DNA from 3 places in the Agathobaculum hominis genome. Region 1 is predicted to be linked to each of the others. Evidence: predicted binding sites of a transcription regulator. Region 1 holds the regulator's gene; each other region holds the start of a gene.
The links. Region 1 encodes HrcA, which represses chaperone genes, less so after heat shock. Its sites were predicted from a motif close to TGTTAGCACTCNNNNNNNNNGAGTGCTAACA; they were not measured.

Region 2: the regulator HrcA is predicted to act here: its motif matches at 2,025-2,055, upstream of htpG (molecular chaperone HtpG).
Region 3: the regulator HrcA is predicted to act here: its motif matches at 2,406-2,436, upstream of H8S02_RS08505 (co-chaperone GroES).

What each region holds. Positions count from the first base shown of each region.
Region 1 is NZ_JACOPK010000003.1:139,603-143,763, reverse strand. Features, by position in the region: gene dnaK (molecular chaperone DnaK) at 1-794, opposite strand, end outside; gene grpE (nucleotide exchange factor GrpE) at 843-1,379, opposite strand; gene hrcA (heat-inducible transcriptional repressor HrcA) at 1,395-2,444, opposite strand; gene H8S02_RS04165 (Gfo/Idh/MocA family protein) at 2,876-3,895, opposite strand; gene H8S02_RS04160 (hypothetical protein) at 4,117-4,161, opposite strand, start outside.
Region 2 is NZ_JACOPK010000004.1:144,796-148,956, forward strand. Features, by position in the region: gene H8S02_RS05635 (diacylglycerol/lipid kinase family protein) at 1-39, opposite strand, end outside; gene htpG (molecular chaperone HtpG) at 70-1,983, opposite strand; gene H8S02_RS05645 (copper amine oxidase N-terminal domain-containing protein) at 2,198-3,229, opposite strand; gene H8S02_RS05650 (hypothetical protein) at 3,380-4,161, opposite strand, start outside.
Region 3 is NZ_JACOPK010000007.1:41,496-45,656, forward strand. Features, by position in the region: gene H8S02_RS08490 (Crp/Fnr family transcriptional regulator) at 1-195, shown strand, start outside; gene H8S02_RS08495 (hypothetical protein) at 170-415, opposite strand; gene groL (chaperonin GroEL) at 429-2,054, opposite strand; gene H8S02_RS08505 (co-chaperone GroES) at 2,077-2,361, opposite strand; gene H8S02_RS08510 (THUMP domain-containing class I SAM-dependent RNA methyltransferase) at 2,559-3,701, opposite strand; gene H8S02_RS08515 (oligosaccharide flippase family protein) at 3,814-4,161, opposite strand, start outside.

The DNA.
Region 1 (4,161 bases):
TTCGGGCCGGTAGCGTCTGCGGTGATATACGGCTGGTTGATGGAGGTCTGGCTCATGCCGGACAGCTCGATCTTTGCCTTCTCAGCAGCTTCCTTCAGGCGCTGCATAGCCATGCGGTCGCCGGACAGGTCGATGCCGTTGGACTTCTTGAACTCGGAAACCATCCAGTCGATGATGCGCTGGTCGAAGTCATCGCCGCCGAGGTGGGTATCGCCTGCGGTGGACAGAACCTCGAGAACGCCCTCGCCGATGTCGAGGATGGAGACATCGAACGTGCCGCCGCCGAGGTCGTAAACCATGATCTTCTGCTCGGCTTCCTTGTCTACGCCGTAAGCCAGCGCAGCAGCGGTCGGCTCGTTGATGATACGCAGAACTTCCAGACCTGCGATCTTGCCGGCGTCCTTGGTCGCCTGACGCTGCGAGTCGGAGAAGTAAGCCGGAACAGTGATGACAGCCTGCGTTACCGGCTGGCCGAGATACGCCTCCGCATCAGCCTTCAGCTTCTGAAGGATCATCGCGGAGATCTCCTGCGGAGAATACGGCTTGCCGTCGATGTTTACGCGGTAGTCGGTGCCCATGTGGCGCTTGATGGAAATAATGGTGCGGTCTGCGTTGGTAACAGCCTGGCGCTTTGCGACCTGACCGACCATGCGCTCGCCGTCCTTGGAAAATGCTACAACAGACGGGGTGGTACGTGCGCCTTCTGCGTTAGGGATAACGACGGACTCGCCGCCCTCCATAACCGCTACACAAGAGTTCGTCGTACCGAGGTCAATACCAATGATCTTACCCATGATAAATACACTCCTTAAAAGTTAGGATTTAGTTTGCTTTGTTAACAATTAGTTGGCTACTTTCACCATCGCGTGGCGGATGACCTTGTCGCCGATCTGGAAGCCCTGCTGGAAGGTTTCCGCGATGACGTTTTCGCCGAGCGACTCGTCCTCCACGTGCATCACTGCGTTATGGAAATTCGGGTCGAAGGCGGTTCCTGCCGCCGCGTCGATGATGGCGACATTGATGCCCTTGAGGCTCTCAACGAGCTGCGTCATGGTCATCTCGACGCCCTTTTTATACTCAGTGTCCGCGGTCTCTGCCTTAAGCGCGCGCTCAAGGTTGTCATACGTCGGCAGAAGAGCGGTGACTGCGCGGCTTACCGCGTCGGTGTACGCCTGCTCGCGCTCACGCTGGCTGCGCTTGCGGAAGTTGTCATATTCTGCCGCCATGCGGAGATAGCGGTCGTTGAGGTCGTTGTACTTCGCCTCCCAGTCGGCCGCAGGCGTCTTTGCCTCCGCCGGCTGTTCGGTCTTTTCCTCCGAAGCCTGCTTTGCCTCGGTCTGTTCGGTCTCAGCCTGTTCCGGCTGCTTCTTCTTACTCATTTCTGGATGCCTCCGTCAGTGTTTTGCGTCTTTATCGTCTAAAAACGTTTCGGCGATCAGCCTGTTCAGCCCCTTCGCGAAGCGGCTGAGCTGGGCGGACAGCTTTGCATAGTCCATGCGCGTCGGGCCTACGATGCCGATCGCACCCTGTCCGATCTTGCCGATGTCATATTTTGCGTAAATCGCTGAGGTCTCACTCAGCGGATTTTCACCGTTTTCCGGACCGATGAAAAACTGGATGCCGTCGATCTTTCTGGTCGCCGGCAGCAGATGCCTGCTGTCGTCCTCCATATAATCGAGCAGCGTCTGCGCCTTTTTCGTATCGCGGTATTCCGGAAAGCGCAGCAGCTTGCTTGTGCCGTCAAGGTAGACCTTCTGGTCGCTCAGCTCCGCGATCAGCTCGGCGATGTATTCGGCCACCGGCGCGAGCAGCGCGGTCAGGCCTGCGGCCCGGCGCACGATGTCGAAGCGTTCGGCCGTGATGTTCGAGAGCGGCAGACCGGTGAGGGTCTGGTTGAGCACATAGGTCAGAAGCTCCGCCTCGTCCTTGGTGACCTCCGAGACCGTCCGGACCATTTTGTTCTTGACGGTGCCCGAGTCGGTCACAACGACAATGACAAAATTCATTTTGTCCACCGCGATGATCTCGAACTGGCGGATCGAGATCTGCGCGAGCGCGGGGGTGATCGCGACCGATGCGTAATTGGTCAGCGAGGTGAGCAGCTTGCCTGCCTCCTGCACCAGATGGTCGAGCTCACGCACCTTTGCGAGTACGGTCTGCTGAAGAGCCGCACCGTCGTCGTCTGCTGTCTCGCCCGGCTTTTCCATCAGCTCGTCGACGTACAGGCGGTAGCCCTGCGGCGAGGGGATGCGTCCGGCCGAGGTGTGCGGCTTTTCGAGATATCCCATCTCCTCGAGCTCACTCATCTCGTTGCGGATGGTGGCGGACGAAAACGGCAGCTCGTGCCCTTCGGTGAGCGCCTTGGAGCCGACCGGTTCTGCCGTTCGGATGTAGTCTCCGATGATGGCCTTTAGTATCTGCTTTTTTCTTGCTGACAGCTCCACCGATGCGGACTCCTTTCGTATCTGTTTTTCTTTTAGCACTCCATCTCTCTGAGTGCTAAACATAATTTATCACCACTGCGCCCTAATGTCAAGTGTCGTTTGTGAATAAAATGTAAAAGCTTCATCCTGAACGATAACTTTTTTGAAAAATGCAGAAAAAGGGCGGTGCCCTTTCTGGCGCACCGCCCTTCTCACTGCTAATCTCCTGCCGCATTTTGCCGAAGGCAAAACAGGCAGGACAGGCGCTCCGCAGAGCGCCGCATAAAAAATCCCCGTAAAAGTCCAGCTCTGCCGGACTTTTACTCCGCTGCCCGCGCCGCGGCGGCGCGGCCTCGTCTGCCGTGCGGACGAGAGGGGGTTATCGTTTCCGGTTTCCCTGGGAACCGGAAACGTATATAAGGGGGACAGCGTCCCCCTTATACTGAAATGCGTTAGTATTTCACCTGTACCGGCTTGCCCGTATGGAACGAGTCGGTGATCGCATAGGTAACGAGCGTAGCCTTGGTGCCGTCGTAAACGGTCAGCTCCGGCTTGCGGCCCTTCTGGATGCAGTCGATGAAGTCGACCATCTCGAGCAGATATGCCTCCGCAAAGCGCTGCGGGAAGTTCTCGACGATCTCCTGGCGTGCGCCGTACTGGTCGTATACCATGACGCGGTCCTTCCAGGGCACACCGGCAACACGGATGTGCGCTTCGGTGCCGACGATCTCGGTCTCGGTGTGGTAGCCGTGCGGCGCAGTACGGCCGACGTGCAGGAATGCGACCGTGCCGTTGTCGAACTTCAGCATCGCCATGCCGGTCTCGGTGTCGCCGTTTTCGGCGAACTCCGGATGCTTGAAGGTGGTGCCTGCGGCATAAACCTCAGTGACCTCGCCGCCGAGGAACCAGCGCATCAGGTCGATGTCGTGGGACGCAGCGTCGATGAAGATGCCGCCCGAGGTCTTGGAGAACTTGATGCAGCTCTCAACCAGAGCCTCCGGATCCAGACCGGTCGCCTTGACGAGATACGGCTTGCCGATGTGGCCTGCGTCGATCTGTGCCTTCGCATCTGCGTAGGACGGGTCGTAGCGGCGCATGAAGCCGAGGAAGAACAGCTTGTCCGGATGACGCTCAACAGCGGCCTCGGCGCGCTTGCACTCCTCGAGAGAGCAGCCCAGCGGCTTGTCGGTGAACACATGCTTGCCGGCGTCGAGCGCGTACTCGATCATCCAGCAGTGCTCGGGCGACGAGGAAACGATAACGACAGCCTCGATGTCTGCCTCATCGACCATCTTCTTGTAATCGGTGGTGGTGTACTCTACCTTGAGGTAGTCCTTCGCCCAGTCCAGCTCCTTCTGCTCGAGCGAGCAGGCAGCGACCAGCTTGCAGCCCGGAATCTTGAACGCGAGGTTCTGTGCGTGTACCGAGCCTAGACGGCCCAGACCTACAATACCGACTTTGATATCCTTCATTGCAGTTTTCTCCTTTTCAGCACGGGTTTTCTCTCTCATCAGGAGGTTTTCTCTTGCTTTTTGTTTCTGCAATCATTTTACCACTCCTCACCGCCGTTTGGCAAGCAGACCCGTGTCCGCGCGAAAATTTTCCGCGCATTAGCCGAATTGCACATGGTTTTTATAGGCAAACCGCCCAAGGCCTTCGGGCACGCCGCACGTTGCTGATTGTTCACTGTGCGTCACATATCTCCCGTCTTTTCGCTCGCGGGCGGTGCGGTCCGGAT
Region 2 (4,161 bases), on a different contig from region 1:
CCCGGCATGGGGATTAACGATCCAGAGCATTTTTTTCATGTGCATCCGTCTCCTTTCATGAGTATGCGTTTAGCGGGCAAGAAGAGCGCAGATCTTGTTGGCGTAGCCGGCCGGGTCATCCACCGGCAGACCCTCGATCAGCAGCGACTGCGTGTACAGAATGTCCGCATAGTCGGCAAGGGCATCCGAACCTTCGGCCTGGAGAGCGCACAGCTTCTTGAAGATCGGGTGATCTGCGTTCAGTTCGAGTACGCGATCAGCGCGGACAGTCTCACCGCCGTTGACGGCAGCCTGCTGGTTGAGCACCTTCTCCATTTCAAGCGTTACCGGGCCTTCGGCGCGCAGACAGCACGGATGGTTTTTGAGGCGGCCGGTCAGCTCGACCTTCTTCACCTTGCCCTCAAGCGCCTTGCTGAGCGCGTCGAGCAGCTCCTTGTTGTCCTCAGACTGCTTCTTGATCTCTTCCCTTTCCTCTTCGCTTTCCAGACCAAGGTCTGCGTCCAGAATCGACTTGAATTCCTTGTCGTCGTATTTCGCAATCATTTTGGTGCAGAACTCGTCGATGCTGTCATCCATGCAGAGGACTTCGTAGCCCTTGTCGGACAGAGTCTCCATGACAGGCAGCATCTTGATCTTATCAACAGTTTCACCGCAGGCGTAGTAAATATACTTCTGGCCTTCCTTCATACGGGAAACGTAGTCCTTGAGCGAAACGAGCTTGTTCTCGGTCGAGGAATGATACATCAGCAGATCCTGAAGCAGCTCCTTATGTGCGCCGTACTGGACGTATGCGCCATACTTAATCTGGCGGCCGAAGGATGCCCAGAACTTGTCGTAATCCTCCGGCTTATCCTTCTGCATCTTGAGCAACTCGTTCTTGATCTTCTTTTCCAGACTCTGTGCGATAGCCTTGAGGTGGCGGTCGTGCTGGAGCATTTCGCGGGAGATGTTGAGCGACAGGTCTGCGGTGTCTACCATGCCGCGGACAAAGCTGAAGTGGTCAGGCAGCAGATCGGCACACTTGTCCATGATGAGCACGCCGTTGGAGTAGAGCTGAAGCCCCTTTTCATAATCCTTGGTATAATAATCCATCGGAGCGTGCGACGGGATAAACAGCATCGCGGTATAGGTCACTGCGCCCTCAACGCTCGTATGGATGTGACAGAGCGGCGGCTGATAGTCGAAAAACTTCTGCGTATAGAAATTGTTGTAGTCCTCGTCCTTCAGCTCCTTTCTGGATTTCTTCCAGATCGGAACCATGGAGTTCAGGGTTGTGTTTTCGGTATACTCCTCCCACTCGGGCTTGTAGTCATCCCCTGCATCTGCCGGCTTCTCCTTCATGCGAGAACGGGTCATGTCCATCTTGATCGGATAGCGGATGTAGTCGGAGTATTTCTTGACCAGACCCTGTACGCGGTAAGGTTCAAGAAATTCATCGTAGTTTTCGGATTCGGTGTTGTCCTTGATGGTGAGGACGATCTTCGTGCCGTTCTCTGCCTTTTCACAGGGCGTCACGGTGTAGCCGTCCGCGCCGTCCGACTCCCAGCGGTTTGCGCCATCGCTGCCGACCGCACGGGAAACGACCTCAACATGCTTTGCGACCATGAAGGCGGCGTAAAAACCGACGCCGAACTGGCCGATGATGTCGATGTCGTCCTGCTTCTCGTTCTCAGCCTTGAAGGCAAGCGAGCCAGAGCGTGCGATGGTGCCGAGGTTGCTCTCGAGCTCCTCAGCGGTCATGCCGCAGCCATGATCCTCGATGATGAAGCGGCGGTTTGCCTTGTCGAGGGTCAGCTCGATGGGGAGCGCATCGCGCGTGATACCCGTTTTGCCTTCCTTCATCGCGTTATAGTAGAGTTTATCGGTGGCATCCGATGCATTCGAGATCAGCTCACGCAGGAAAATCTCCTTGTGCGTATAAATCGAGTTGATCATCAGGTCAAGCAGACGCTTGGACTCTGCTTTGAACTGTTTCTGTGCCATAGTTACATACACCTCTGTGTTTTGATTTATCTGTTCAATACGATTAGCACTCTATATCTTCGAGTGCCAACAATGATATGATAGTACGCTTTTTACAAAAAATCAAGAGGGCAGCACAGAAAATTCACGTTTTGTTAACAGTGTGCAAAATAAAAAAGAACCGCTCCGTGAAGAGCGGTTCTGAGACTATGGACTTTTCTCAGCTGAGCAGTATTTATTCTGCGACAGCCGTCAGCATCAGGCTGCCGAGAGTCAGGGAGCCGTTGCTGAACGAAATGGTCTCGCCGGCAAGCTGGAACAGCTCTGCCGGAACCCAGCTTGTGCCGTTGATCTCGTAGGAGGCAGCGCCGAGAGATACGCCGCCGGTGCGATCGTTGCCTGCGTGGTAGCGGTCTGCACCTAGCTGGACGTTGATCGGGGTCTCACCCTTTTTGAGGATAACGGTCTGGGTCTTGCCGTCCCAGGATACCTTGTAGCCGAGGTTCTCTGCGACCTTGCGGACCGGAATCATCGCTACGCCGTCTGCAACGCAGCCTTCGGTCAGCTGCGAGCCATCCTTAGAGAAAACGAGGAAACGGCTGTCCTCCTGGCCCGGGATGACAACGCGGTCGGCAGCGGCCTGTGCCGGGTAAGAAGTAGCAGCGACGTCGAACCATGCAAGGAAACGGGTGCCGACATGGATATCATCGACGGTTACAATGTTGCGGGTCATGAACGGCTGAACGCTCGCGTCCTTCGCGATGGTAAGGTGCAGCGCGCCGCTCTGGCAGGTAACGGTGACAGAGCCGTCGTCGTTCTTCTGAACAGCCTCAGCAGTGAGCAGAGATGCCGGAGCGTGCTTGTCGGTGAGATTGGTCAGAACAGCATATGCGGTGGTCTGTGCCGGAAGAGACATGGTGACAGCTTCGTCGTGGTATACGTAAACGCTTTCACCTGCCTTGAGGGCAGACAGATCAGCCGCAGCAGCGGTCTGGGTGTCCATGACGATCGCATTTTCGGTGTGCAGTACGAGCTCGTCGCCGTCTGCGGTCTTAACAGTCAGATCGCCGTTCTCATAGCTGACAACGGTCGCCAGCTCGGTCATCGGTGCAACGGACAGAGACGGGAGCGTATCGGCAGCGGCCTGCGTCAGCGTCGAGCTGCCCGTTCCGTTCAGATGAGAGACATCGACTGCGCCAGCAGCCGGAAGTGCGCTCATCATCATCATTGCAGCGGCCAGTACGCCGCCCATCGTTCTCTTCATCATAGTGTTTTATCCTCCTGTGTTATGTTCTTGTCCTGTTAGACGGAGAACCGCACAGAAGGTTCCCTGTTTTTCGAAAAAACTCAAATTATTTTTTTGACGGTACAGCGCGATTAAAGCTTGTGCGGCTTACGGGAATTGTACGGCATGGCCTTAGCCTGCGAAAGCTGCCGAGACGGAAACGGTGTACTCCCCTGCTGTGCAGTCGAGAGAAACCGTCTGAGAGACGATTTTTCCAAAGGAGACCGTCTGTTCAGTTTGAATGTTCGATACCTGCATGCTGCCGCCGTTCGGCATGGCAAATGCAGCGGTGTCCGTAAGACTGTCATAGAGCGGCGAGGTAAGCTTGATCGCCCAGCGGTCGTTCGAGCGCGAAAGTGACGAAACATACGCGAGCGGCACGCGGCCGAAGGCGGTCAAACGCTGCATCTGGTCGCGTGCTGAGCACGCTTCGCTGTCGCTCTTGGAACCGAAACTGGTGCTCAGCAGGCCGTTTTCAAGCGAAACTGCCGTCAGCAGTGTCTTGTCAGCGACGTTTGCGGCCGAAAGGGTCAGCGTACCGCTCGTCAGCAGACTCTGGTTGTCTGTATCTGCAGTGGTCGTATCCTCTGCCCGTAGGGTCAGCACGGTCTCGCCGTTCCTTTTGACGGCGGTCGGCTGAACGACGGTTTTATAGGTAAGCGCTGCGGCGGTTTTCGCGGTCATGGCGCGGTAGCTCTCGTAATTGGCAAACAGGCGCTTGAGCGGCGCAGCAGCGGCCGCGTCAACAGCGCCCTGCTCAGTGAGACGGTCGAGCAGTGTTCTCTCTTCCCCCTTCGGGGAAACTGCAAGTGCGGTGTAGGATGCTGCCGCGGCGTCATCACGGTTAAACAGCTCGGTGTCGACAGCGGCGAGATCATACACGCCAAGCTGCGCGGCGGTCTCGGCAGCATCGG
Region 3 (4,161 bases), on a different contig from region 1:
CTGCTGACTTATCTTTCCGGCGAGGCTGCACGGCAGGGCCGGTATGAGTTCGATATTCCCTTCAACCGCCAGCAGCTCGCAGACTACCTCAATCTCGATCGCAGCGCCCTGTCCAAGGAGCTGAGCCGTATGCGCGATGAGGGAATGCTTGCATACAGACGAAATCATTTCATACTGTATAAAACCGAAAACTGATTGCAGAAAAGCCGTTCGGGTCAGCATCCGAACGGCTTTCTTCTGTATGGACTGCGCGGCAAAAGCTGCGCAGCATTTTTATTCCTGCAAGAGAAAAAGCCGACGCCTGCATTTTGCAGGCGTCGGCCTCATACATATCTGACACTTTTCCACTGACGATTGTCGTAAGTTTATGGTAAGTTTGCCTTTTAACCCTCGAAATCCCCAGTGTTTTCAGCATTTTTCGGCACTTCTTAGTACATGCCGCCCATATCCGGAGCAGCCGGAGCCGGAGCGACAGGCTCCTTCTTGTCAGCGATCAGGCTCTCAGTGGTCAGAACCATGGAAGCAACAGATGCTGCGTTCTGGAGTGCAGAACGGTTAACCTTGGTCGGGTCAACGATGCCGTTTGCGATCATGTCGCCGTAGGTCTCGGTTGCAGCGTCGAAGCCGTAGCCGACCTTGTCGGAATTCTTGACCTTGTCGAGAACAACTGCGCCCTCGATGCCTGCGTTGGCAGCGATCTGCTTCATCGGAGCTTCCAGACCGCGTGCAACGATCTGCATGCCGGTCTTCTCGTCGCCAGCTGCCTCTGCTGCCAGAGCCTCAACTGCTGCGATCGCGTTGACGTATGCAACGCCGCCGCCTGCTACGATACCTTCTTCGACTGCTGCACGAGTAGCGTTCAGCGCATCCTCGATGCGGAGCTTCTGCTCCTTCATCTCGGTCTCGGTTGCAGCGCCGACCTTGATTACTGCAACGCCGCCTGCCAGCTTAGCCAGACGCTCCTGCAGCTTCTCACGGTCAAAGTCAGAGGTGGTGCGCTCGATTGCACCGCGGATCTCGGCAACACGGTTTGCAATAGCCTGCTTGTCGCCTGCGCCGTCAACGATCGTGGTGTTTTCCTTGGTGACCTTGATCTGACGAGCGGAGCCCAGCATATCCATGGTAGCGTCCTTCAGCTCGATACCGACCTCCTCGGAGATAACGGTACCGCCGGTCAGGATCGCGATATCGCGGAGCATATCCTTGCGGCGATCGCCGAAGCCCGGAGCCTTGACAGCTACACAGGTAAAGGTGCCGCGCAGACGGTTTACGATCAGGGTGGACAGCGCCTCGCCCTCGATGTCCTCTGCGATGATGAGCAACTTCTTGCCGCTCTTTACGACCTGCTCGAGAACCGGCAGCAGCTCCTGAATATTGGACAGCTTCTTGTCGGTGATGAGCACCAGAGCGTCGTCCAGGTTTGCTTCCATCTTCTCGGTGTCGGTGCACATATACGGAGTAACATAGCCGCGGTCGAACTGCATGCCCTCTACGACCTCAGAATAGGTCTCAGCGGTCTTGGACTCCTCAACGGTGATAACGCCGTCGGTGGAGACCTTTTCCATAGCCTCTGCGATCAGAGCGCCGATCTCGTCCGAACCGGAGGAGATAGCGCCTACGCGGGCGATGTCGCCGGTGCCGTTTACGGTCTTGGAATTCTTTGCGATCGCTTCAACAGCAGCCTTGACTGCCTTGGAGATGCCGCGGCGCATAACCATCGGGTTTGCACCTGCTGCAACGTTCTTCAGGCCCTCGCGAACGAATGCCTGCGCCAGAACAGTAGCGGTGGTGGTGCCGTCGCCTGCAACGTCGTTGGTCTTGGTTGCAACTTCCTTGACCAGCTGTGCGCCCATGTTCTCGAATGCGTCCTCGAGCTCGATCTCCTTGGCGATGGTAACGCCGTCATTGGTGATGAGCGGACCGCCGTACTTCTTGTCGAGTACAACGTTGCGGCCCTTCGGGCCGATGGTTACCTTAACGGTATCAGCGAGCTGATCAATGCCGCGCTGCAGAGCCTTGCGCGCGTCCTCGCCGTAAATAAGCTGCTTAGCCATGATGAATTACCTCTTTCTGAAATTACTCTACGATTGCAAGAATATCGCTCTGGCGAACGATGATATACTTCTCGCCGTCGAGCTTGACCTCGGTGCCGGAGTACTTGCTGGTGATGACCTTCTGGCCCTTCTGGACCTCCATCTTGATCTCCTTACCGTCAACGACGCCGCCGGGGCCGACCTCGATGATCTCCGCTACCTGCGGCTTTTCCTGAGCGGATGCGGTCAGAATGATACCGCTTGCGGTGGTCTCCTCTGCCTCTACCATTTTAACGACAACACGGTCGCAAAGGGGCTTGAGTTTCATAATGGATTACCTCCTATGAAAAATAAAAATATACATTGTCGGGAGCTTAGCACTCAAAATACCGGAGTGCTAACTCGAGTATTATATTACATCAACTCTCGCTATTATGCAAGGGGGTAACGCCAAAAATTTTTGAATAATTTATGAATTATTTCTTTCAGAAAATGGCAATTTTAGCACTCGATGTCTGTAAGTGCTTAAACCTGCGGGCGCGGTTTGCGCGGCGCATTCTTGAAATACATATGAAGTTCGCACTTTATCATGCCGTTATACAGCTTGCGGCGTTTGTCTGCCGGACGGCCGTAGCAGCGTTCAAAGAGCGGGTCCGAGCTGAGGATATACTGCTTCATCGGCGAATTTTTCGTCGCGCGGCCGAGCGCCGTATAAAGCTGCTCTGCCTGCTGCTGGTCAAGCAGCCGCTCACCGTAGGGCGGATTGGCGAACAGGATGCCGCCGCCGCTGTAATCGCGCTTCGTCGCGTCCGCCTGCTCGAAGAATACCGTGCCTGCGACGCCTGCCTTATGGGCATTAGAGATAGACAGCTTGACGCATTCCGGGTCGATGTCGCTGCCGACAATATCAAAACGGGCGGCCGCATCCGCCATGCAGAGCGCGTCCTCACGCGCCTGCTGCCAGACCTTTTTATCGAAGCAGCTCCATTTCTCTGCATCGAAGCGGCGCAGCAGACCGGGAGCGCGGCGCTGCGCGATCATCGCAGCCTCGATGGCGATCGTGCCCGAACCGCAGAACGGATCGAGGAACGGCTCCCGGCCGCGCCAGCGTGCGAGCTTGACCATTGCAGCGGCGAGCGTCTCGCGCAGCGGCGCGGCATTGCTGTTCGCGCGGTAGCCGCGCTTGTGCAGACCGGCGCCCGAGGTATCCAGATAAATTTCCGCAGTATCATGCATGATGGCGAACTGGATCTGATACTTCGCGCCGCTCTCCTCAAACCAGCCCTGGCCGTATTTCTGCGACAGGCGCGAAACGACCGCCTTCTTGACGATCTTCTGGCAGTCCGGGATGGAATGCAGCGCCGAGTCCAGGCTGTGTCCCTTGACCGGAAATGCGCCGTCCGCCGGGATGAATTCCTCCCACGGCAGCGCCTTCACGCCTTCGAAAAGCTGGTCGAACGTCTTTGCGCGGAACGCGCCCAGTCGGATGAGCACGCGCTCTGCGCAGCGCAGATTAAGGTTCGCCCACGCAAGCGTGCTCTCGTCACCCTCGAAAAATACACGGCCGTTTTCCGCACGCACATCTGTCAGCCTGCCGCCGAAGCGCAGCTCGTCCGCGACGATGCCCTCAAGCCCGAACAGCGTCGGGCAGCACATGGTAAGTTCCATTTTTACTTCCTCCAAAAAGGCCCCTGCCTCCGAGGCAGGAGCCGCTATCTCGATATTATTTCTTTCTTATGATAGCTTTTTTACGCGCATTTGTCAAGATTTGCTGCGTTTTCTATTCTCTCCGAGCGGCAAGATAACGCAGCGGATGCAGGCCGCACAGCCGCAGCAGCGCAAGACAGAGCATTCCAGCTCCGGCGAGCGTCATCGCAAGCGCAAGAACAGGACTTGCCACGTGCTCAGAAAACAGAAGCGCAAACAGCCGCGTCCAGAGGCCCGCCGCCGCGCCGCACATCAGCGGCAGTCCGAGACGCCGCATCGGTCGCAGCGCAAAGCCGGTCGCATGATGCAGAACGGCAAGATTAAAAAAGGCCGCTCCGGCGCCGCTCAGCAGCATCGCGAGAAGATACCCGTAAATGCCGAGCGCTGGGCGCGAGCACCATCGAAGCACAAGTGCGAGCTG